2 regions of the Streptomyces sp. NPDC036815 genome follow, and region 1 is predicted to be linked to the other one. Evidence: riboswitches for the same ligand, from Rfam matches in the RefSeq annotation. Region 1 holds a riboswitch; the other holds the start of a gene.

The links. A riboswitch is a leader RNA that binds a small molecule or an ion and turns the genes downstream of it on or off. The one in region 1 is predicted to bind cyclic di-AMP.
Region 2: another riboswitch for cyclic di-AMP. It lies ahead of ACZ69I_RS35910 (transglycosylase family protein); the one in region 1 lies ahead of ACZ69I_RS21030 (M23 family metallopeptidase).

What each region holds. Positions count from the first base shown of each region.
Region 1 is NZ_JBVJPW010000010.1:20,499-31,956, forward strand. It holds gene ACZ69I_RS21020 (PrsW family intramembrane metalloprotease) at 1-904, shown strand, start outside; gene ACZ69I_RS21025 (aldo/keto reductase) at 927-1,871, opposite strand; gene ACZ69I_RS21030 (M23 family metallopeptidase) at 2,007-3,083, opposite strand; cyclic di-AMP (ydaO/yuaA leader) riboswitch at 3,095-3,257, opposite strand; gene ACZ69I_RS21035 (PP2C family protein-serine/threonine phosphatase) at 3,489-4,631, opposite strand; tRNA gene ACZ69I_RS21040 (tRNA-Met) at 4,842-4,915, opposite strand; gene ACZ69I_RS21045 (alginate lyase family protein) at 4,963-6,207, opposite strand; gene ACZ69I_RS21050 (glycosyltransferase family 2 protein) at 6,437-7,285, opposite strand; gene ACZ69I_RS21055 (MFS transporter) at 7,700-9,322, opposite strand; gene ACZ69I_RS21060 (YceI family protein) at 9,699-10,244, shown strand; gene ACZ69I_RS21065 (GAF and ANTAR domain-containing protein) at 10,424-11,113, opposite strand; gene ACZ69I_RS21070 (helix-turn-helix domain-containing protein) at 11,252-11,458, shown strand, end outside.
Region 2 is NZ_JBVJPW010000029.1:14,875-26,332, forward strand. It holds gene ACZ69I_RS35880 (NAD(P)/FAD-dependent oxidoreductase) at 1-1,375, opposite strand, end outside; gene ACZ69I_RS35885 (DUF397 domain-containing protein) at 1,899-2,117, shown strand; gene ACZ69I_RS35890 (Ppx/GppA phosphatase family protein) at 2,176-3,159, opposite strand; gene ACZ69I_RS35895 (DUF501 domain-containing protein) at 3,156-3,689, opposite strand; gene ACZ69I_RS35900 (FtsB family cell division protein) at 3,713-4,192, opposite strand; gene eno (phosphopyruvate hydratase) at 4,328-5,614, opposite strand; gene ACZ69I_RS35910 (transglycosylase family protein) at 5,935-6,651, opposite strand; cyclic di-AMP (ydaO/yuaA leader) riboswitch at 6,655-6,856, opposite strand; gene ACZ69I_RS35915 (LysM peptidoglycan-binding domain-containing protein) at 7,051-8,118, opposite strand; gene ACZ69I_RS35920 (cytochrome P450 family protein) at 8,258-9,580, opposite strand; gene ACZ69I_RS35925 (sel1 repeat family protein) at 9,636-11,458, opposite strand, start outside.

The DNA.
Region 1 (11,458 bases):
GCTCGTCTTCCTCTTCCGCAGACGCGACTTCACGGGGATCGTCGACGGCGTCGTCATAGCGGGGGTGACCGCGACGGGGTTCGCGTTCACCGAGAACATCCTCTATCTGGGCAACGCCTTCGTCACCGACCAGCTCAGCCGCGAGAGCGGCCTCGCCTCGGTGACGGCGGCGACGTTCTTCGTGCGCGTCGTCATGTCACCGTTCGCGCATCCGCTCTTCACCGTCCTGACCGGCATCGGCTTCGGCCTCGCCGCGTTCGCCGCCGACCGCCAGCGGCTGCGGCGCCTGCTCCTTCCGCTCGCCGGACTGCTGCTCGCGATGGGCATGCACGCGCTGTGGAACGGCTCGGCGGTCTTCGGACAGTTCGGCTTCTTCACCGTGTACGCGGCGTTCATGCTCCCGGTGTTCGGCCTGCTCACCTGGCTGGCCGTCTGGACCCGGCAGCGCGAGCTGCGCACGATCCGCGCGGAGCTGCCCGTGTACGCGGCGGCCGGCTGGCTGACGCCGCCCGAGCCGTACGCGCTGGGCTCGATGCGCGCCCGCTCGCTGGCCCGCGACTACGCCTCGTACACCTGGGGCAAGGCTGCGGCCCGCACGGTCGCCGAGTACCAGGTGTACGCGACGTCCCTCGCGCTCCTGCGCCACCGGGGCCGCCGCGGCCGGGCCGGCGCGGACTTCGTCGTACGCGAGCGGGAGCTGCTCGAAAGGCTGTGGGAGCGCCGCGAACCGGCCCGCCCCGCCCTCGCGTACGCGGCGCGGGCGACGGCGCCGGTCATGCTCCCCGTGCCGTACGCGGGGTACGGGCACCCCCCGTACGGGTACCCGCAGCCCCGCCCCGTCTACCCGCAGCCCCATCCCGCGTACGGCTACCCGACGACGTACGACAACCCCTATCGCACCTGACGGAAGGCCCTGGGGCCCGCCCCTATGCCGAGGCCGCCGTCAGGCGTGCGAGCTCCGGCTGCGTCAGTTCCAGGTCCGCCACCGCGAGCAGCGCGGGCAGCTGCTCGACCGTGCGCGCGGAGGCGATCGGCGCGGCGACGGTGGGCTGCGCCGCCAGCCAGGCGAGTGCCACGGTCGCGACCTCCGCGCCGCGTTCGGCGGCGATCCCGTCGAGCGCGGCGAGGACGCGGTCGCCGCGCTCGCTGCCCACGTACGACTCGACCCGGCCGCTGCGGGCGCTGCTCACCTGCGTGCCGGGGCGGTACTTGCCGGTCAGGAAGCCGGACGCGAGCGCGTAATAGGGGACGGCCGCGAGGCCGGAGCGCGAGGCGACGCCCTGGAGCGGGCCCTCGTAGGTGTCGCGGGAGACGAGGTTGTAGTGCGGCTGCAGCGCGACGTAGCGCGCGAGGCCCTCGCGGTCGGAGAGGTCGAGGGACTCCTGGAGCCGCTCGGGCGTGATGTTGGAGGCGGCGATGGCGCGCACCTTGCCGTCCCGCACCAGCTCGTCGAGCGCGCCGATGATCTCCTCGACGGGGACGGAGGGGTCGTCGTAGTGCGTGTAGTAGAGGTCGATGTAGTCGGTGCCGAGGCGGCGCAGGGACTGCTCGGCGGCGCCCTTGATCGTGGCCGGGGAGAGGCCCTTGTACGCGGGGTGCGCGCCGACCTTCGTGGCGAGGACGACATCGGAGCGGTTGCGGCGCTCGGCGAGCCAGGCGCCGATGAGGGTCTCGGACTCGCCGCCCTCGTTGCCGTCCACCCAGGCCGAGTACGCGTCGGCGGTGTCGATGAAGTTGCCGCCCGCGGCGGTGTAGGCGTCGAGGACGGCGAAGGACGCGGTGCGGTCGGCGGTCCAGCCGAAGACGTTGCCACCCAGGGAGAGCGGGAAGACCTCGAGGTCGGAAGAGCCGAGCCGGCGTAGAGAAGTCATGTAGTCCGGAACGTCCGCGGCGGAAACGGAATTCCGTCGCGCCGGGACGGGACCGGCGGCCCTGGCGTCGGGGGGGGGTTGGCGCCAGGGCCGCCGGAGTGGAGGGGCCCCTTCAGGGGGTGGTGGCGGGGTTTCTCAGGGGTTGAGGCCCTTGCCCTGCAGCCAGCCGAGCGGGTCGATGCCGGTGCCGTCGGGGGTGTGGACCTCCATGTGGAGGTGCGGCCCGGTGACGTTGCCGGTCGCGCCGACGCGGCCGATGACCTCGCCCGTGGTGACCTTCTGCCCGGCGCTGACATTGAGGGAGGACTGGTGGCAGTACCAGATCTCCGTGCCGTCCTCGAGTTCGAGCACGGTGCGGTAGCCGTACGCGCCCGCCCAGCCGGCCTCCTTGACGGTGCCGGTGTGCACGGCCTTCAGCGGGGTACCCGTGGGAGCGGCGAAGTCCAGACCGGTGTGGTGGCCGGAGGACCACATGGCACCGGCGTCACCGAAGTGCGAGGTGAGGGTGTACGAGGAGGTGGGGATGGCGTAGCTCTTGGCGAGCTTGGCCAGGCGCTCGGCCTCTGCCTTGGCCTTGCGGGCCTCCTCCGCCTTCTTCTTCTTGGCGGCGGCCTTGGCCTTCGCGTCCTTCTGGGCCGCCTGCTGCTGGGCGGCGGCCTCTTCGGCGGCCTTCTTGACGGCCGCGTCCTCGGCCGCGGTCCGTACGGCGGTGTCCGCCTGGTCCTGCTGGTTCTCGGCCTGCTGCATGATGCGGGCGCGCAGCGCCTCGCCCGCGTCGGTGGTGCCCTGCTCGGCGTCGGCGGTGCTGACGCCGGCCGCGGTGAGCGGGGCCGCCGCGGCGGCGGTCGCCGTGGTGTCCGACGCGTCGTCGGAGATCAGCGAGCCGACGCCGGGCAGCGACGTGGCCTCCGGCAGCGAGTCCGCGACGGTGTCCATGCCCGGCAGGTCGGGCAGGGAGATGGAGACCGGCGGCTTGCCGTCCTGCGCGGTGGCGATGCCGCCCGCGCCGACGGCGGCGATGACGCCCACGCCGAGGACGGTGGAGCTGCGGGCGAGCCCGCCGCCGCCCTTCTTGTGCACACGGTGCCTGCCGCGGACGGGACGGATGGAATCCTCGGTGGGGTTCCACTCCTCGAAGGAGTCGTCGTACGGACCGAAGTCATCGTCATTCGGTATGTACACGGCTTGGGGGGCAGGCCGGTTGGACGCCACTGGGGCGCACTCCTTTCCTTCCTTCTCGCCTACCGGGTTAGCTGACGGGTTCGGAGCAGGAAGGTCTCCTACGGACAGCCGGCGCCGGTGCACGAATGCACGGTGCGCAGCTGCCTGATTCACCCCAAGTTGGTGGTTCCCCGGCTCCCTTGCGGGATTAGGCGCGTGCGCGCGGAGCCGCCTCTAGTGACGGCTGGGACGACCGCGCTGCGTTATCGAACGTTAATAGACAGCGGGTCCGTATTCCAAGCCGTTCCGGTTGATCGTTAACGCGGACCGGGTGTACGTACCGGGACACGGGGGTTCGGAACGGGGCGAGTTGACGCCCTCTCATCCCACCGTGGCGCGCACCGGAGCTTCACATTCCCTTGACAGTACGTCAGTTGTCATGCGGAGCGACGTCCATCAGTCACCGGCCGTGATGTCCGGATCCCCGGCGACGGGCCGCCGCACCGCGAGCAGCGCCATGTCGTCGGTCATCCGCCCCCCGGTGTGCCGCCGCACCTCCTCCGCGAGCGCGGCGAGCAGCGCGCGCGGGCCGCCGCGGCCCGGGAAGATGCGGCCGCCGAGCCGGGTCGCGGGATCGTAGAACTCCCCCGCCGGATCGCGCGCCTCCGACAGGCCGTCCGTGTAGAAGAGCAGCATCGCGCCGGGCGGGAACTCCGACTCGTCCGCCCGGTCCGGCCAGGCCCCCAGCTCGCCCATGCCGAGCGGCAGCGCGGGCTCGCTCGCCGACAGGACGCACAGCCGGCCGTCCCCGCGCAGCAGCAGCGGCGACGGGTGCCCCCGGTTGATCAGCCGTACGGCGCCGTCGGCGTGGTGGATCTCGGCGAGTACGGCGGTGGTGAACCCCTCGAACTGGTCGAGCCCGTCGCGGCGGGTGCCCTCGCGCGCGAGCGCCCGCTCCAGGCGCTGCGCCACCGCCTCCAGCGTCGTCTCCTGCTCGGCGGCCTCCCGGAAGGCGCCGATGACGACGGCGACCGCCGCGACCGCGCCCATGCCCTTGCCCCGGACGTCGCCGACGATGAGCCGCACGCCGTGCGGGGTGTCCTGCACCGCGTACAGGTCGCCCCCGATGAACGCGTCGGCCTGCGCGGCCTCGTACCGCGCCGCGATGTCGAGCCCGCCGATCCGCGGATCGGGTTCGGGCAGCACGGCGCGCTGGGTGGTCTCGGCGATGGAGCGGGCGTTGGCGAGCCGGTCGTTGCCGCGGCGCACGACGCGGTTGATGACGATCGCGAGGGCCGCGACGGTGACCACGGTGAGCACCTCGGTGACGGCCTCGACGTGGCTGCTCACCGGGTTGCCGAAGTGCAGGAAGAGGACGGCGGCCGTGGCGGCGGCGCCGGTCAGGACCGTGCTGAGCTGCGAGTAGAAGGGGGCGGCGATCAGCGGGGCGGCCGTGTAGAGGGGGGCCGCGGTGAATTCCGGCGGGGTCGCCACGTCGTAGACGACGCCGACGATCAGGAGCAGCAGGGGCAGGGACCGGACGAACGTCCGCTCGTGCGCGCTGGCACCCCTGTCCCCGGAACCCGCTCGCTGCCCCACCGCTTGTCTCCCGCCGACTCCGCGCCCATCACCGCGCTCCACTCAGGGTTCCCCCGACGGGGAGCGGGTGCGAGCTGGTGCGGTCCGACCGGGTTACGAGAAGAGGGGTACGAATGGGGCGTACGGGAAACGCCCGTACGGGAAGCGCACGTACGGGAAAACACCTAGGGCCCGGAACCAATTGCTTGGTTCCGGGCCCTAGGCCTTGAGTAGCGGGGACAGGATTTGAACCTGCGACCTCTGGGTTATGAGCCCAGCGAGCTACCGAGCTGCTCCACCCCGCGCCGTTGAATGCAACTCTACGCCATGGGGAGGGGTGCGTCGAACCACTTCAGGCGTTGCCCGCGTGCGTGAGCGTCTCCCAGGCCACGAAGAGGCCGTCCGTCCCCTCCGGCCGCCCCCGCTCCGTGTACCTCTCGGTCTCCGGCATCTCCCGGTGCAGCCGCCCCCGCAGGTGGTTCAGGCCGACCTCCGTGTCGGGTCCCATGTCGCGCTGCACCCTGCCGCCGCACAGCCAGCCCGGCACCGGAGCGCCCAGCTGGTACTTGGAGTGGAACTCGAAGGCGGCCCGCAGCCGGTCCTCGGCCTCCCCGTACAGGTCGACGCCCTGGTGCCACGCCGTCTCCGCCATGTGGGAGGCGGCGGCGAGGGAGTAGCTGGCGTGTTTGAAGTTGCGGCAGGTCTCCTGGGAGAGCCCGTCGGCGAAGGTGCCCTGCCCGAACCAGTACCTCTTCAGCTCGGCCGCGGTGTCGATGCCGCTGCCCTCCGGCGAGACCGGCAGCTTGCCGTCCGACTCCAGGTAGAAGTAGGCGGGCACGCGGGTTCGGAAGTGGTGCACGGACTTCTCGAACGTGGCGTGGTCGTCGAGGAAGACGGCCATCGCCATGGTGGCGTCGGCCATCACCAGGTCCCAGTTTCCGTTGAAGTCGGCGGAGCCGTTCTCGACCTGCGGCAGGTAGGCGTTGCGGAGCATCCGCTCGAAGCGCAGCAGCGAGCCGTCGTTCCAGCCGTCGTAGCTGTAGCGCACCGCCTCGGCGGCACGGGCCCAGGAGGAGGCGGCCCAGGCGGTCTGGAGCCCGGCGTTGGCCTCGGTGTGCCTGGTGATCACCTTCGCCCAGGCGTCCATGATCTGCACGGCCTTCTCGGCGTGCGCGCGCTCACCGGTGATGTTCCAGAGCAGCGCCTGGGTGTACGCGGCCAGGGCGTCCTGGCGCTCCTCGACGCACCCCTTGCCGGGGCGGGTGTCGGGCGGGCACTCCACGACGGGGTACGGGGTGGCCCGGTAGCCGTCCGCCGCGTACTTGCTGCCCCGCATCTGCTCGTACGCCTTCAGCCAGGGCTGCTCCCGCGCCCGGACGTGCGCCCGGACCCGGTCGAGCTGCTCCTTGCTGACCAGCACGCCGGGGTGCTTGAACGCCAGGTCGAGGGGGCGGGCCGCGGCGGTACGGGTGTCCGACCCGCCCTCGCCGCCACCGCAGGCCGCGGCGAGGGCGACGAGGAGGGGCAAGAGGAGGAGTACGAGGACGCGCTGTCCGCGCGGGCCGCGCCGCCCTCTGCCGCGTACGGCTGCTGCCATGCTGCACCTCCGGTTCGGGCCCACTGCCCCGGCAGTTCAGCGTGGCCCGGGGCGCGGGCGGGCGCACCGCCGGGCTGCTCCGTTCGGGCGGTGCGCGGCAGGGGTGGGGTGCGCGGCAGGGGTGGGGTGCGGGCCGGGTGGGGCGCGGGCCGGGTGGGGCGCGGGCCGGGTGGGGCGCGGGCCGGGGCGGGTGGCGTACGCCCCGTGCGCCCCGTGCACCCCGTGCACCTCAGATGACCGGCGGGCGGCCGAGGCGCGTCAGCTTCCACACCGTGCGCCAGCGCATCGGCCTGCGCTCGCCGCACGGCGTCCGCAGCCCTTCGACGAAGCCGCCGGCCCAGGCGCGCAGGCCCGGCAGCGAGCGGGTGCGGGCGAGGGTGAGGAGGGTCCAGATGCCCAGGTGGACGGGGATCAGCGGGAGCGGGAGGCCGCGGCGGACCAGCCAGACGCGGTTGCGGGCGGTGTTGCGGTAGTAGACGGCGTGCCGGGCCGGGGAGGTCTTGGGGTGCTGGAGCAGCAGGGCGGGCTCGTAGAGGATCTGCCAGCCGTCGTCGATGGCCCGCCAGGCCAGGTCGGTCTCCTCGTGCCCGAAGAAGAACTGGGCGGGCCAGGTCCCGGTCCGCGCGAGCATGGGCATGGAGAGGGCGTGCCCGCCGCCGAGGAAGGCGGTGACCGGGCCGCGGCGCATCGGGTCGGTGGCGCGCAGGCGTGGGATGTGGCGGCGCTGGGTCTCGCCCGTCTCGTCGGCGATGCGGAAGCCGACGATGCCCAGGTGCGGGTCGGCGGCGAACAGGTCACGGATCCTGCGGAAGACGTCGTCGGCGACGAGCAGCCCGTCGTCGTCGAGCTCGATGACGACGTCCACGTCGCCGAAGTCCGCGAGGCGCTCGATGGCCACGTTGCGGCCACCCGGGCAGCCGAGGTTCTCGTCCAGCTCGACGGCGGTCACCTTGCCGGGCAGGGGCGGGAGTTCTGGGAGGGGCGAGCCGTTGCCGACGACGACGACGCGGTCGGCGGGCACGTCCTGCATGGCAACGGACGCGAGCAGCGCGTCGAGCTCCCGGGGACGGTTGCCCATCGTGATGACGGCAACGCCCAGACGCGGCAGCGGTGGCTGAGGCACGGTGGTCCCTTCGGGGGGGGGGTGGGTGCGGGTGTGGGTATGGGGTCCGGGCTCCGGGGGCCGGGCTCCAGGGGGGCCGGGGGCCGGGGTGCGGGGTGCGAGGTGCGGCGGGAGTCGGCCAGTCAACACCACGGCGCCCCGCGGGGCCGAAGCCGGGCGGGGCGCTGTGGGGGGCGGCGTATGGGGTTGTTGCGGGGGCGGGGCGGAGGGCGGTGGGGGCGGGCTCGCGAGCCAGGCCCGGAGGCCGGACTCGGGGGCCGTGCCCGGAGGGCTGGCCCCCCGGGGGGGAGCCGGGCTCGGGAGCCGGGCTCGGGAGCCAGGCCCCAGCCCCCGCCGGGACTCAGGCCGCCGGGACCCAGGCCGCCGGACTCAGGCCACCGGACTCAACTCGCCGCTGTGGGCAGCCTCGTCGGCGACAGGAGTCTGCTCGTCCGCGGCGGCCTGCCCCACCACTGGAACCTGCCCCACTCCCGAAACCTGCCCCTCCACAGGAACCTGCCCCTCCCCCGAAACCCGCCCCTCCGCGGGAGCCTCCCCGTCCCGGATGAGGACGAGGGCGAGGACGGCGGCGGCCAGGACGCCCGCGGCGCCTGCCCAGAAGCTGGCGGACATCGCCTCGGTGAAGGCCTCACGGGCAGCCGTGGCGAGGGCGCCGTCGCCGGTGGCGGCCGCCCGGGCGAGCGCGTCCTGCACCGAGTGGCCGGCCCCCGCCGGGGCGTCGGCGGGCAGGGAGTCGGCGTACGTGCTGGAGAGGACCGTGCCGAGGACGGCGACGCCGAGGGCCGCGCCCGCCTGCTGGACGGTGTCGTTGAGGGCGGAACCGACCCCGGCGTGCTCGGCGGGCACGGCGATCATCAGCGCGGCGGTCGCGGCGGGCATCGCGAGGCCGCCGCCGATGCCGATCAGCACCATGGCCGCGGCGAGCATCCCGAACCCGGCGTCCGAGGGGAGGGAGGCGAGGGCGCCGAAGCCCGCGGCGATGACGGCGAGACCCGCGGCGGTCATGGGGCGGTTGCCGATCTTGTTGCCGAGGGTGGCGCCGACGCCGTTGAAGAGGAGGGTGGCGACGGCCATCGGTGCGAAGGCGATGCCGGTCTTCGCGGGCGAGTAGCCGAGGACGAACTGCAGGTACTGGGTGAGCACCAGCATCAGGCCGCCGTTGGCGAAGGTCAGCAGGACGAGGGAGAAGCTGGCGCCGCTGAAGACGCGGTCGCGGAAGAGCGAGAGCGGGACCATCGGCGCGTCGGTGCGGGTCTCCCAGATCCCGAAGGCGACGAGTGCGACGACCGCGACGCCGAGCGAGAGCTGCGTACCCGTGTCGGCAAGGCCGGTCTTGGCGGACTCGATGATCGTCCAGACGAGCGCGGTCATGCCGGTCATCGAAAGGACCATGCCGAGCGGGTCGGCCTTGCGGGCGGGCCCCTTGGACTCGGGCATCAGGACGAGGGCGGCGACGACGGCGAGCCCGGCGATCGGAACGTTCATCAGGAAGACCGCGCCCCACCAGAAGTGGGCGATCAGGACGCCACCGAGCACGGGCCCGCCGACCAGGCCGACCACGGCCACCGCGCTCCAGGCGCCGATCGCCTTGCGGCGCTCCTCGTCGTCGAAGACGGTGATGAGGATCGACAGGGTGCTCGGCATGATCAGGGCACCGCCGACGCCCATCAACACCCGGCCCGCGATGAGCTGTTCGGGATTCCGGGCGACGGTGGCCAGGAGGGACGCCGCACCGAAGAGGGCGAGCCCCACGATCATCACGCGCCGCCGTCCGAACCGGTCGGAGAGGCTGCCCGCGGTGAGGAGCAGTCCGGCGAAGACGAGGATGTACGACTCGATGATCCACTGGATGTCCTGGGCGTCCGCGCCCAGATCCGCGGCGATGGGCGGGACCGAGACGGTCAGGACCATGTTGTCGACGACCAGGACGAGCGTGCTCAGGCAGAGCACGATCAGGATGAGCCAGCGGCGCGGATCGCGGCGTACTTCCATCGTGGGACCCCCAGGACATAGGCGGCACGCCCGTTGAGTACGGCGTGCTCTCGTTGCGCACACCGTACGCACTGCGCACAGTGTGCGCAACAGGCGTACGACGTACGACGCCGCTAACTCCACTTGACTCGGGGTGGTTTGGCGCTGGAGCAGCCCGAACAGGCGTGGTCACCGGCGGTATCGTCGCCCCCGTCCGCCGGACCGACCCGGCACGCACGCGCACACGCGCAACACCCGGAGAACCAACACCCAGAGAACCGACACCCGGAGAACCGACACCCGGAGAACCCCACACGCTCGGCCCCGGACAGACGCCTCATCCAGTGACCGGTCGCACCGAACGCTCACCCCGTCTTCCCACCAGGAGTGACCAAGCATGCCAACCATCACCGAGCTCACCGAGCTCAGCGGCGAGTACGTCCTCGACACCGAAGGCACCCGGATCGGGTTCATCGGCAAGCACTCCGTGGGCCCCCAAGTACGCGGGGAATTCGAGGAGTTCGAGGGCGCCGCGCACCTCGACGGCGACACCCCCTCCAAGTCCGGCATCCAGCTCACGCTCCGGTCGCAGAGCCTCCAGACCCGCAACCGCTTCCGCGACGACCCGCTGCGCACCAAGTTCCTGGACGCGGCCAACCACCCCGTCATCACCTTCACCTCGACGGAGGTGGAGCACGTCGACGGCGCCCGCTTCCGGGTCACCGGCGACCTGACCCTGCGGGGTACGACGAAGCCGCTCACCCTCGACGTCGAGACGACCGGCGGCGAGCACGACGCGCAGGGCCGCCTCCGGGTCGGCTTCCGGGGCAGCGTCACCATCAACCGCAAGGACTGGGGCGCGAGCGCGAACGCCGTGGACACGATGATCGTCAGCTCGAAGGTGACGGTCGAGTTCGAGGTCGCGGCGGTCCGTCAGCCCTGAGCCACCCCTTCTCGTACGAAATCGTATGTGTGAGGTGTACGGGGCGGGGGACCTGGGAGGCAGGCACGGGCCCGGCAGCGTTCCTCTGGAGGGTCGGCCCGGCCAGGTTCCTCCGGTTCAGCAGAGAGCCGGGGGAGCCGTGTGTCGGCGCCCGTTCCGGCGCCGCTCTCGGTTTCCGTTCACACGATGCCGCCCTGCTCACAGACCCGCCGCGCGACCTCCCGCAGCTTCAGGTTGTTCTCCTGCGAGAAGCGCCGGAGTACGTCGAACGCCTCTTCCTCAGTGATGTGGTGACGGCCCATCAGGATGCCCATCGCCTCGCCGATGGAGTGCCGGGTGGCGACGGCCTGTTCCAGCTGGGCGTGCCCGCGGGCGCTGGAGAAGGCGACGGCGGCGTGCGAGGCGAGCAGCCAGCCCGCGACCTCGCTGGCCTCCGTGAAGGCGCCCGGGCGCCGGCAGTAGAGGTTGAGGGCGCCCAGGTCCTCGTCCTCGGTGAAGAGCAGGAACCCCATCATGCTGCCCACGCCGAGCGCGTGGGCGCGCGGGGCGTAGGCGGGCCAGCGGGAGTGCTCCTGCGCGAGGTCGGCGATCCGGAACACGCGCTCACCGTGCACCCGGCGGGCGACGTCGAAGCAGGGCCCCTCGCCCACCTCCTCCTGCAACAGATCGCTGTCGACGACGAGTTGCTCGGTGAACGCCAGCGTCTCCACCTTCTTGCCGCGCAGGACGAGGATCCCGGCCGCGTCGCAGCCGCTCACCAGCTCGACGGCGGACACGGAGATCTGCCGCAGCGTGGCGTCGACGGATTCCTGCGCCAGCAACTCCCGCGCCATGGAAGCCATCTGCAACGCGAACCCACGCCAGTCCATGACGCCCCGCCCTTCCCGTCCCCGGCCTCTTCGGCCAGCCTGCCATGGGCGGGGGCGGGAGGGGTGGGGCTTGGCGGACGGGGCCACTTTTCGGGTCGTACGACGGGTCCCGGCGACCGGGCGGCGTACCGTGGCGGCGTGGCAACCGACGATCTGGGGCGGACCCTCCGACGCCTGCGCCGTCTGGCCTCCCTGACTCAGGAAGAGCTGGCGGAGCGCTCCGACGTGAGCGTCGACGTGATCCGCCAGCTCGAACAGCGGCGCAAGCATTCGGCGCGGCTGCCCACGCTGCACGCTCTGGCCAACGGACTCGGCGTGGAGCTGACGACGCTTCTCGGCGACCCT
Region 2 (11,458 bases), on a different contig from region 1:
TCGCCGCGGGGGCCGGCTCGGCCGCCACCGCGGGCTTCGGGGCGGGCTTGGCCGCCTCGTAGAACTCCTCGCGCGGCGTCTCCATGGCGCCGAGCGAGACGACCTCGCGCTTGAGGAACATGCCGAGGGTCCAGTCCGCGAAGACGCGGATCTTGCGGTTGAACGTCGGCATCGCCATGCCGTGGTACGCGCGGTGCATGTACCAGGCGAGACGGCCCTTGAGCTTGATCTTCATCTTGCCCATGACGATCATCGCGACGCCCTTGTGCAGGCCGAGACCGGCGACCGCACCCTTGTTGGCGTGGCTGTACTCCTTCTGCGGGAAGCCCCGCATGCCGGAGATCACGTTGTCGCCGAGGACCTTCGCCTGACGCAGCGCGTGCTGGGCGTTCGGCGGGCACCAGGCGTTCTCGTTGCCGGCCTTGCGGCCGACCACGTCCGGCACCTGGGCGTTGTCGCCCGCGGCCCAGATGTAGTCCGTGCCCTGCACCTGGAGCGTCGTCTGGGTGTCCACGTGGCCGCGCGGGCCGAGCGGCAGACCGAAGCGGGACAGCGCCGGGTTCGGCTTGACGCCCGCGGTCCACACGATGGTGTTGGAGTCGACCTCGAGGCCGTTGTTCAGGACCACGTGGCCGTCCACGCAGGAGTCCATGCCGGTCTTCAGGTAGACCTCGACACCGCGGCCTTCCAGGTGCTCCTTGCCGTACTGGCCGAGCTTCGGGCCGACCTCGGGGAGGATCTTGTCCGCGACGTCGACGAGCACGAAGCGCATGTCCTCGCGCTTGACGTTGCTGTAGTACTTGGCCGCGTCGCGGGCCATGTCCTCGACCTCGCCGATGGTCTCCGCGCCCGCGAAGCCACCGCCGACGAAGACGAAGGTCAACGCCTTGCGGCGGACCTCCTCGTCCGTCGTGGAGTCAGCCTTGTCGAGCTGCTCCAGGACGTGGTTGCGCAGGCCGATGGCCTCCTCGATGCCCTTCATGCCGATGCCCTGCTCGGCGAGGCCGGGGATCGGGAAGGTGCGGGAGACCGCGCCCATCGCGATGACGAGGTAGTCGAAGGGCAGCTCGTAGGCCTCGCCGACGAGCGGCGCGATCGTGGCCACCTTGCGGTCCTGGTCGATGGTGGTGACCCGGCCGGTGAGGACCTCGGCCCTCGGCAGTACGCGTCGCAGCGGTACGACGACGTGCCGGGGCGAGATGCTGCCTGCGGCGGCTTCGGGGAGGAAGGGCTGGTAGGTCATGTACGAACGGGGGTCGACGACCGTGACGGTCGCCTCTCCGAAGCGCATCTTCTTGAGAATGCGCCGAGCTGCGTACAGGCCTACGTACCCACCGCCTACTACGAGGATCCTGGGACGCTCCGTGGTGCTCATGCCATCGAGTATCCACCCGCCCGACGGGGGTCGCTCGTGCGCCCCTTCACAAGCATGCGGAGGGCCTCTGCTACACTTCGCCGCCCACGTGACGGAGGTCATGGCGCCGCAGGGGAACCACGGTGCCACACGAGTCGTTGTTCACCCCTTGTGAGCTGCACTCCGAGGCCTCGTACGGAGTGGACCACTGGAGCGCGAGGCGTCCCGTCCGGACCCGTGCACCGCTCCGATCCCACGGCGCGCGCCCGGCGCGGGCCCCGTTCGGACGCCGGGGACCCCCTCACCTCGCCCATCAGGGCCGTTTTCCTTGTGAAGAACTTCACGAAGTTTCCCGACGCGCTGTCGCCGGAGGCCCTCCAGACCCCCCTGGCGACCGCTCAGACGGTACAGGACGCGCTCAGGCGTACCCCTGCCGGACCCGCTCCGCGACCTGTTCGGGCCCGTCCCCCGTTCGGCCCAGCCCTCCGCGCCGCGGCCCGGCGCCGCGCGGAGAGTGGGGGCAAGCCGACAAGGGAGGTTTCCCATGCGGAAAGCAGACCTGTACGCCCTGGATCTGACCGGGGCGAAGTGGCACAAGAGCAGCTACAGCGGGCCCGACGGCAACTGCGTCGAGGTGGCGGTGCTGCCGCACGGCGCCGTGGCCCTGCGCGACTCGCGCAACCCCGGCCGCGGGGACCTGCGCTTCACCCGGGACGAGTGGTCCGCCTTCCGGGACGGCACACGGGACGGCGAGTTCGGCTGACCGGCGGCGGCCGACCGGCACCGACACACCGCCCCGCCCCCGACTTCAGGCTCAGGCTTCAGGAGAGGTCGGGGGCGGCCTGCGCCTGGTCCTCGATCTCCTGCGCCACCTTGTACGCGATGCCGTCGAGGATGTCGTGCTCCGAGACGACGACCTCGCGGGCGCCCACCCTGTCCATGATCGCGAGCAGCACGAGGGCGCCCGACGCAATGACGTCGACACGGCCCGCGTGCATCACCGGGATCGCTGCGCGCTCGTCGTGCGTGGCGCGGATCAGCCGCTCCACGATGGCGCTGACCTGCTCGTAGGGAATCCGGGAGTGGTGGATCGCCCGCCAGTCGTACGTGTCGAGACCCAGGGCGATCGCGGCGACGGTGGTCACCGAGCCCGCCAGGCCCACGAGCGTGCGGGCCTCCTTGAGCGGGACCGTCCGCTCGGCGAGGTCGAGCGCCGCCTCGATGTCGGCGCGGATGGCGTCGAGCTGTCCCGACTCCGGCGGGTCGGTGACGACCCCGTCGCGTACGAGATGGCGCTCGGTCATGCGCACGCAGCCGACGTCGACCGAGCGGGCCGCCTGCACCTCGTCGGTGCCGACCACGAACTCGGTGGAGCCGCCGCCGATGTCCACGACCAGGTAGGGCGTGGCGAGGTCGTCCCGCCCCGTCAGCTCCTTGGTCGCGCCGGTGAAGGAGAACTCCGCCTCCTGGTCGCCGCTGATGACCTCCGGCTCGACGCCGAGGATGTCCAGGACGCCGCTGACGAACGCGTCGCGGTTCTCCGCGTCGCGGGACGCGGAGGTGGCGACGAAGCGGACGCGCTCGGCGCCGTGCTCCTTGATGACGGCGGCGTACTCGCGGCACGCCGCGAAGGTGCGCTCCAGGGCGTCGGGGGCGAGGCGGCCCGTCCGGTCGACGTCCTGGCCCAGCCGGACGATCGTCATCCGCCGGTCCAGGTCAACCAGTTCGCCCGTGACGGGGTCGGCGTCCGCGACGAGCAGGCGGATCGAGTTGGTGCCGCAGTCGATGGCGGCGACGCGGGTCACTCGCTCTCCTCGGCGGCGCACGGCGTGACGCAGGGGCCCTTGGCCCACCACTCGGGAAGCATCGCGATGGCCTCGTCGCCCAGCGGGTTCACGCCGGGGCCCGCGGCCAGCGAGTGGCCGACCAGGACGTGCAGGCACTTCACGCGGTCCGGCATGCCGCCCGCGCTCGGGAAGCCCTCCAGGACCTCGATGGCGTCACGGCGCGCGATGTAGTCCTCGTGCGCCTTGCGGTAGGCGGCGGCCAGTTCGGGGTCCGTCCGCAGCCGCTCCGACATCTCCCTCATCACGCCGTTGGCTTCGAGGGTGCCGATCGCGGACGCGGCCCGCGGGCACGTCAGGTAGTACGTCGTGGGGAACGGCGTACCGTCCGGGAGGCGCGGCGCCGTCTCGACGACGTCCGGCTGGCCGCAGGGGCAGCGGTGCGCGATGGCCCGCAGGCCGCGCGGCGGGCGGCCGAGCTGCTGCTTGAAGGCCTCGACGTCGGCGTCGGTCGGCTCGGTGCGCGAGGTGGTCGGCGGAGGCGTGTGCATGCCTGTCTTTCCATGTCCGTGGGTCAGTCGTCGGGGCGGTCGGCCTTGTCGACGCCGTCCCAGACGTTCGAGTACCAGGGGCGCGAGGCCGCCCCCTGGTCCGTGCGCCGGCTCCTGGCCGCCGCGGGGTCGATCACCGTGAAGCCGGTCTCGCCGGGCATCACGTAGTGCAGGCGGTCCCGGATGCGCTGCTCCGCGTACGCGTCGTCCTGCCAGCGGGCCTTCTCGTCGCGGAGCTTCTCGACGTCCGCCTGGTGCTCGGCCTGCTGCCGGCGCAGGTCGTCGATCTCGGCGCGCTGCGAGACGTACTGCCGCATCGGGTACGCGAGCGCGACGACCAGCGAGCAGAGCACGAGCGCGAGGAGGGCCGCGCGGCCGGTGAGCCGGGAGCGGCGGGCCTGCCTCTTGGTCTGGGAGCGGTAGACGCGCTCGGCGGTCTGCTCGCCGAGCAGCCGCAGGCGGGTCGCGGTGGAGAACCGGTCCTTGGTCCCGGCCTTGGCCATGGTTCCGTCTCCCCAGAGCAGCGCCTCAACGTACCTACGTCCCCGCACACGGTACGGGACCGGGTGCGGGGACGTAGGTAACTACGTGGCGTCGAGCGCTGCTCGGGCCGTGCTTCGGCTGCTGCGCCGGGTCCGCTACTCGGCGGAGCGGAAGCGCGGGAACGCGCTGCGCCCGGCGTAGACCGCGGCGTCGTCGAGGATCTCCTCGATGCGCAGCAGCTGGTTGTACTTGGCGACGCGCTCGGAGCGGGCCGGGGCGCCGGTCTTGATCTGGCCGCAGTTGGTGGCGACGGCGAGGTCGGCGATGGTGACGTCCTCGGTCTCGCCGGAGCGGTGCGACATCATGCACTTGAAGCCGCTGCGCTGGGCCATCTCGACGGCGTCCAGGGTCTCGGTCAGCGAACCGATCTGGTTGACCTTGACGAGCAGGGCGTTGGCCGAGTTCTCCTCGATGCCGCGGGCCAGGCGCTCGGGGTTGGTGACGAACAGGTCGTCGCCGACGAGCTGCACCTTGTCGCCGAGCTTCTCGGTGATGGTGTTCCAGCCGGCCCAGTCGTCCTCGAACAGCGGGTCCTCGATGGAGACCAGCGGGTAGGAGGCGACGAGCTCCGCGTAGTACTCGGTCATCTCGGCGGCCGAGCGGGACTTGCCCTCGAACTCGTAGCTGCCGTCCTTGTAGAACTCGGACGCGGCGACGTCGAGCGCGAGCGCGACCTGCTCGCCGGGGACGTAACCGGCCTGCTTGATGGCCTCAAGGATGAGGTCGAGCGCGGCGCGGTTGGAGTCCAGGTTCGGGGCGAAGCCGCCCTCGTCGCCGAGGCCGGTGGAGAGGCCCTTCTCCTTCAGCACCTTCTTGAGGGTGTGGTAGACCTCGGTGCCCCAGCGCAGGGCCTCGGAGAAGGACTCCGCGCCGATCGGGGCGATCATGAATTCCTGGATGTCGACGTTCGAGTCGGCGTGCGACCCGCCGTTCAGGATGTTCATCATCGGGACGGGCAGCAGATGCGCGTTCGGGCCGCCGAGGTAGCGGAACAGCGGCAGGTCGCTGGCCTCGGAGGCGGCGTGCGCGACGGCGAGCGAGACGCCGAGGATGGCGTTGGCGCCGAGCGAGCCCTTGTTGTCGGTGGCGTCCAGGTCGAACATGGCCTGGTCGATCAGGCGCTGCTCGGTGGCGTCGTAGCCGACGAGCTCCGGGCCGATCTGCTCGATGACGGCGAGGACGGCCTTCTCGACGCCCTTGCCCTGGTAACGGTTGGGGTCACCGTCACGGAGTTCGATGGCCTCGAAGGCACCGGTGGAGGCACCGGACGGAACGGCGGCACGACCGGTGCTGCCGTCGTCGAGGCCGACCTCGACCTCGACCGTGGGGTTGCCTCGGGAGTCCAGGATTTCCCGGGCTACGACGACGTCGATGGACGGCACGAGCATCTCCTTCTGGGAGTGTGACGCGTATACGCAATGACGCGGACCGTTTCGGCCCTGCGTCTCCCGAGCCTAACCGGCTCCGGGGCTTCAGCCAGCCGACCGCCCGTCCCGTGGGACGAACAAGAGGCCAAATCCCCTGGAAACAGGACGATGGACCGCGTTTCTACTCGCTAGTAGCGAACAAGCCGGGCGGCCCGGGCAGGGGCGGACATGGCCCCGCCCCGGTGCGTACGGGGGATACGCGCACCGGGGCGGGGAGCCCGTGGGGACGGGGGTACGGCCGTGCGTCCGCCGAGGCACGGCCGTGACCGGGCGGGTCAGCTCAGGTGCAGCTGCTGGCCCGGGTAGATCATGTCGGCGTTGTCGATGATGTCACCGTTGAGCTTGTACACCTTGTGCCAGCCGCCCTTGACGTGCTCCGCCTGGGCGATCTTGGACAGGGTGTCGCCCGTCTTGACCTTGTACTCGCCGTCGCCCTTCTTGACCGTCTTGCCGGTCGGGGTCTCGACGGTCTTCTTGCTCTCGGTCTGCGGCGCGGGCTGCGGCTTCGGGGCGGCCTGCTGCTGCTTCGGAGCGGCCTGCTGCTGCGTCTGCTGCGGCTGGGGCTTGGACTCCTGCTGCTGCGGGGCCTGCTGCTGCGAGCCGCCGCCGCTGTTGTTCGAGGCGCCCGAGAGGCCGACGCCACAGCTCGGCCAGGCACCCTTGCCCTGACCCGCGAGGACCTTCTCGCCGATCTCGATCTGCTGGGCCTTGGTCGCCTTGTCGGCGGAGGGCGCGTACTTGGTGCCGCCGTACGCGGCCCAGGTGGACGGCGAGAACTGCAGGCCGCCCTGGTAGCCGTTGCCGGTGTTGATCGACCAGTTGCCGCCGGCCTCGCACTGGGCGACGCGGTCCCACTCGGAGTCGGTGGCGGCGGAGGCCGAACCGGCGGCCATCAGCGGGGCAGCGACCGCGACACCGGTGACGCCGGCGAGCGTGGCGACACGGGTGGCCTTGGACGGACGACGGTGCTTGCCCTTGCTGGAAAACAGCATGAGTGATCCCCTCACCGACGCCTGCGAGGTGAGCTGTCGGGTTCGGGCCGATGTGGTTGCCCGGCCGCGCTCACAGAGCGCGGCTTCACCCCTAGCCGTTCCCGTCCGTCTCGCGGCGCCCAGCCCTACGGCTGTGCGTCCCCTCAACGGACGGACCCGGCGCAAACCTTGGGTCCCCCGCTCCTGCCTACGGCGCTCGAAGCGACGACTGTTCCCGTCCGGCCGTTGGCAGGATTCGGCGTACCGACCGGCGGGGCCCACCAATGGCGAGCGGTGACGACGGTAATCACGTCTTCCACACAATTTCAAAGACGATCAGGGCTTCTGAGACCCATGTCTCACTCGCGCCAAAGCGGACATACGACGCGAAGGCCCCGTCCGACTCTTCGTCAACTACCGTTACTTTTCGCCCAGATCGAGGCTCTGACCGGGGAGAATGAGGTCCGGGTCGCCGCCGACGGTCTTCTTGTTCTCGGTGTAGAGCTCGTGCCAGCCGCCCTCGACGTCGAGGTCGTCCGCGATGACCGAGAGGTTGTCCCCGGAGCGCACCGTGTACGTCCCGTCGGCGACCGCTCCGGTGCGCTCCTCGCCGCGCGAGGCGTGCCGTCCGGGACGCCCGCCCGCACCCTCGCTCTCGTCCGCGCGGTCGCCCCGGTGGCGCCCCGCGGAGGAGCCCGAACCCTCGGAGGGGGCCGTCGCGTCCTCGGCGTCCGGCGAAGTGCCGTCCTTCTCCCCGGACTTGCCCGTGCCGGACGCGTCATCGGCGCCGTCCGCCTCGCCCTTGTGACCCTTGTCGCCCTTTTCGCCGGACTCGTCGTGATTCTTGTCTCGCGCGTCGCCCGCGTCACCGGAGGGCTTCTCCGGGTCCGCGGACGGGTCGTCGGAGGGATCGGCGGAGTCGGCCGGGTCGGCGGACGACTCACCCTTCTCCGCGCCCTTGTCCTTGCCCTTGTCCTTGCCGTCGGAGCTGCCGGAGTCATCGGCGGAGCCGGAGTCCTTGGCACCCTCGGGCCCGTCGGCGCCGGTCCGGCCCGACGGGTCGGACGGCTCCCCGGTGACGGGCGCGCCCGGGTCCACGTCGGCCGCGGCGCCGCCGTCGGTGAGCCCGGCGATCGGCGCGCAGCTCGGCCAGGCGGCGGTGCCCCGGTCGCCAAGGACCTTCTCGGCGACGGAGATCTGCTGGGACTTGGAGGCCTGGTCGGCGCTCGGCGCGTAGTCGAGGCCGCCGTGGCTCTCCCAGGTGTCCTGGGAGAGCTGGAGCCCTCCGTAATAACCGTTGCCGGGGTTCGCGCTCCACGCGCCGCCGCTCTCGCACTGGGCGAGCTTGTCCCACGTGTCGGTGGAGGCGGCGCTCGCGCTGGTGGCGGCGAGCAGCGGGATGGCGATGGCTGATCCGGTGACGCCTGCCGCGACGATGAGAGCCGGGGCCTGGCGGGGGCGTCGGTGACGACCTTGACCGGAGAGCATGCGGTTGCCTTTCAGGAGACTGCAGCGACGGCTGGGGCGCCCGGGGGCGCCCAAGTCGTCGTGAACGTAGCCGCAGTCGAACGCTTGTCACAAGTCGGTGCAGCGGAGATCACGTGAACATCACAGTCGTGACGGCCCGTCAGCCCCGGGTCGGCGGCTGTGCGTTTGTGAACTTCACCGGCAGCGTGCGCAGTCCCCGCATGATCAGCCCGCCACGCCACCGCAAATCGGCGGGATCCGACGCGAGTTGCAGGTCGGGGAGGCGTCTGAGCAGCGTCGCGAGGGCGGTCTGCCCCTCCAGCCTGGCGAGCGGAGCACCGAGGCAGTAGTGGATTCCGTGCCCGTATCCGAGGTGCTGGTTGTCGCGGCGGGAAAGGTCCAGGGTGTCGGGCGAGTCGAAGCGGGCCGGGTCGCGGTCGGCGGCGGCGAGCACGACGAGGACGGGGTCTCCCGCGGCGATGTCCTGCCCGCCGACGCGGACCGCCTCGGTCGCGAACCGCCAGGTGGCGAGCTCGACGGGCCCGTCGAAGCGGAGGAGTTCCTCGACGCCGGTCTCCAGGAGCCCGGTGTCGCCCTCGGCCAGCGCCCGCTGCAGCCGCTCGCGCTGTTCGGGGTGGGTGAGCAGCGCGTACAGGCCGTTGCCGATGAGGTTGACGGTGGTCTCGAAGCCGGCGAAGAGAAGGATGAAGGCCATGGCGGCCGCCTCGTTCTCGGTGAGGTGCTCGCCGTGGTCGGAGGCCTTGATGAGGCCGGAGATGAGGTCGTCGCCCGGATCGAGGCGCTTTCGGTGGATGAGCTCGGCGAGGTAGCCGCGCATCTTCTTCACCGACCGGGCCACACCGCCCCGCGGCCCGCCCCCGTGGCGGATCATCATGCCCGCCCAGTCGCGGAAGTCGTCCTGGTCCTCGCGGGGGACGCCGAGCAGGTCGCAGATGGCGTAGATGGGGAGCGGGAAGGCGAACTCGTGGATGAGGTCGGCCGCGCCCTCCGCCCCGCCGTGCTTGTCGGCGAGCGTGTCGATGAGGGAGTCCGTCAACTCCTGCACGCGCGGCGCGAACTCGGCCACCCGGCGCGGTGTGAACGCCTTCGCGACGAGCCGGCGCAGGCGGGTGTGGTCCGGCGGGTCGATGTTGAGCAGATGCGTCATCAGCTCGGCCTTGCGCTCGCCGGGGATGCCGGTCTTGCCCTTGGCGTGGGCGGGCTCGTCGTGGTGGGCCGGGTTCTTGCTGAGCCGCTGGTCCGCGAGGGCCTGCCGCGCGTCCGCGTACCGGGTGACGAGCCAGGCCTCCACGCCGCTGGGCAGGGTGGTGCGGTGCACGGGGGAGTTCTCGCGCAGCCAGGCGTACGCCGGGTAGGGGTCGGTGGCGAACTCCCAGGTGAAGAGTTCCGGCTGCGGGGGCGGGGGCGTCCCGGGGGCGGAGGTGGCTCCTGCGGGGCAGGTCGCGGGCGGCTGGTCGTGCATGCCGTCGACGGTATCCCCAGGGCGAGCGCCGTACGGACCTGACCGGGGCCCGTACTCAACCGGGGTCCATGCTGGAGTCCAGGCCCGCGTCCCGGATCGGGTCCCGGCCGGGTTCCTTGCCGGTCGGGCGGAGCAGGCCCTTGAGGCGCCGGGTGGCGGAGGCGTCGCCCTCGGCCTCGGCGATGCGGAAGTAGTGGACGGCGAGGTGCTGGTGGACCTGGCCGAGCAGCGCCGCCGCCCCGGCCTCGCCCGCGTCGGCGGCGACCGTCAGGTGGGGGACCGCTTCCGTGTACGCGACGCGGATGGCCAGGAGGTGGCCGAGGTGGCCCGCGGCGCGGGCGTTCCCCCGGTCCGCGGCCTTGCGGAACCAGTCCTCGGCGACCTCCGTGTCCCCCGTGTCCTGGGCGAGGAGGCCGAGCCACATCATGGCCCGGGAGTCCCCGCTCGCGGCGCGGGGCGTGAAGGCCAGCCGAAAGGCGGCCACCAGGCCGTTCAGCTCGTCCCCGTCGTGCGGGGCCAGGTCCTCGATCGCGCGGATCCACACGCGGTCCGGGACCGCCGGTTCCGTGCGGGCCGCGTCCGCGACCAGGGAGCCGTACGCCCGCCACGTGCCGGGCCACTCCCCCGGTACGAGCAGACCCGTCACGCCGTGCCGGGGCGCGGTGGCCCAGGCGAGCGCCTCCTCGAAGGGCTCCCCGGCCGTGTCGGCCGCCACCGGCTCGTACTCCTCCCTGATCTGCCTCAGCAGCTCGGGCGTGACGCCGCGGGTGAGCCCGCACCGCGCGAGGTCGATCGCGGCGCGCACCAGGAGGTGTCCGAGCAGCCGCCCGCCCGCGCGGCGCGCCCTGCGCCACTCCTCCCACAGGTCGGGGCCGAGCGCGAGGAACTCCGTGATGCCCAGGTCCCCGCGCCACCGGACGGCGTCCGTGAAGCGCGGGTCGTCGACCGTCGCGAGCCGCGCCAGTTCCGTTTCGCTCCACTCGGCGGCGACCTCGACGGTCTGCGCGACGCTCAGCACGCGGGCGCCCGGGTGGTGCCCGAAGCGGTGTCTGTCGTACGCCTCGTCCCGCATCGTCGCCAGGACCAGGACGCGGTCGTGGGTGAGCCGGGCGAGGACGCCGGGGGTGCCGGGTTCGGCGAGGTGGCCGTCGAGGTCGTCGAGCCACACGACGTGGGTGCCCGTGGTGTCGCGGCCCCGGAGCTGGTCGGGCAGGTCGCGCAGGTCCGTACCGCCGCCCGCGACGAAGACCCGGGAGTCCTCCGGCACGCTCCCCCGCAGCGCCGCCCACGCCGTCGAGGTCTTTCCGGACAGGGGCGCGCCCGTGACGATGACGAGGCCGCCGTGGTGCGCGGCCTGCCGCAGGAGGACGGACAGCTCGTCGTCGCAGTCCCTGATGACGTACGGGGGCAGGGCCTTCGCGCCGGGGAAGCGGCGGGTGGGGCGCACGCCGAGGCCGAGGCGGCGCAGCTGGTCTACGCGGGGCCAGTTGTCGGCGGGGGCGGGGTGTGGAGACGGGGGCGGGGGTGGTGTGTTGACGGTGAGGGAGTGGATGGAAGCGGCCTGCACGACGGCGCTCTGCGTACCGCCGGTGACGGAGTTCCGCGCGGCCGGTTCGGCCGGTGCGGCGGGGTCCTCCGCGCTCGTGGTCTGAGCGGTGTACCAGGCGGGGGGCGCATAGTCGATCTCGAAGTGCTCGGTGGCGTCGGTCTCGGCCGTGCCGGGCTCGGCGTCGGCCGCCGGTGGCGCGGCACGGCCGGAGTCGAGTTCGAGGGAGTCCACGACGAGCCGGAGGCGGCCCTCCCGCGTCCGCCCGCCGCTCCGCAGGCAGTGGAGCAGTACCTCGGCCCAGACCTCCCCCAGCCGTGCCGGGGCCGCGG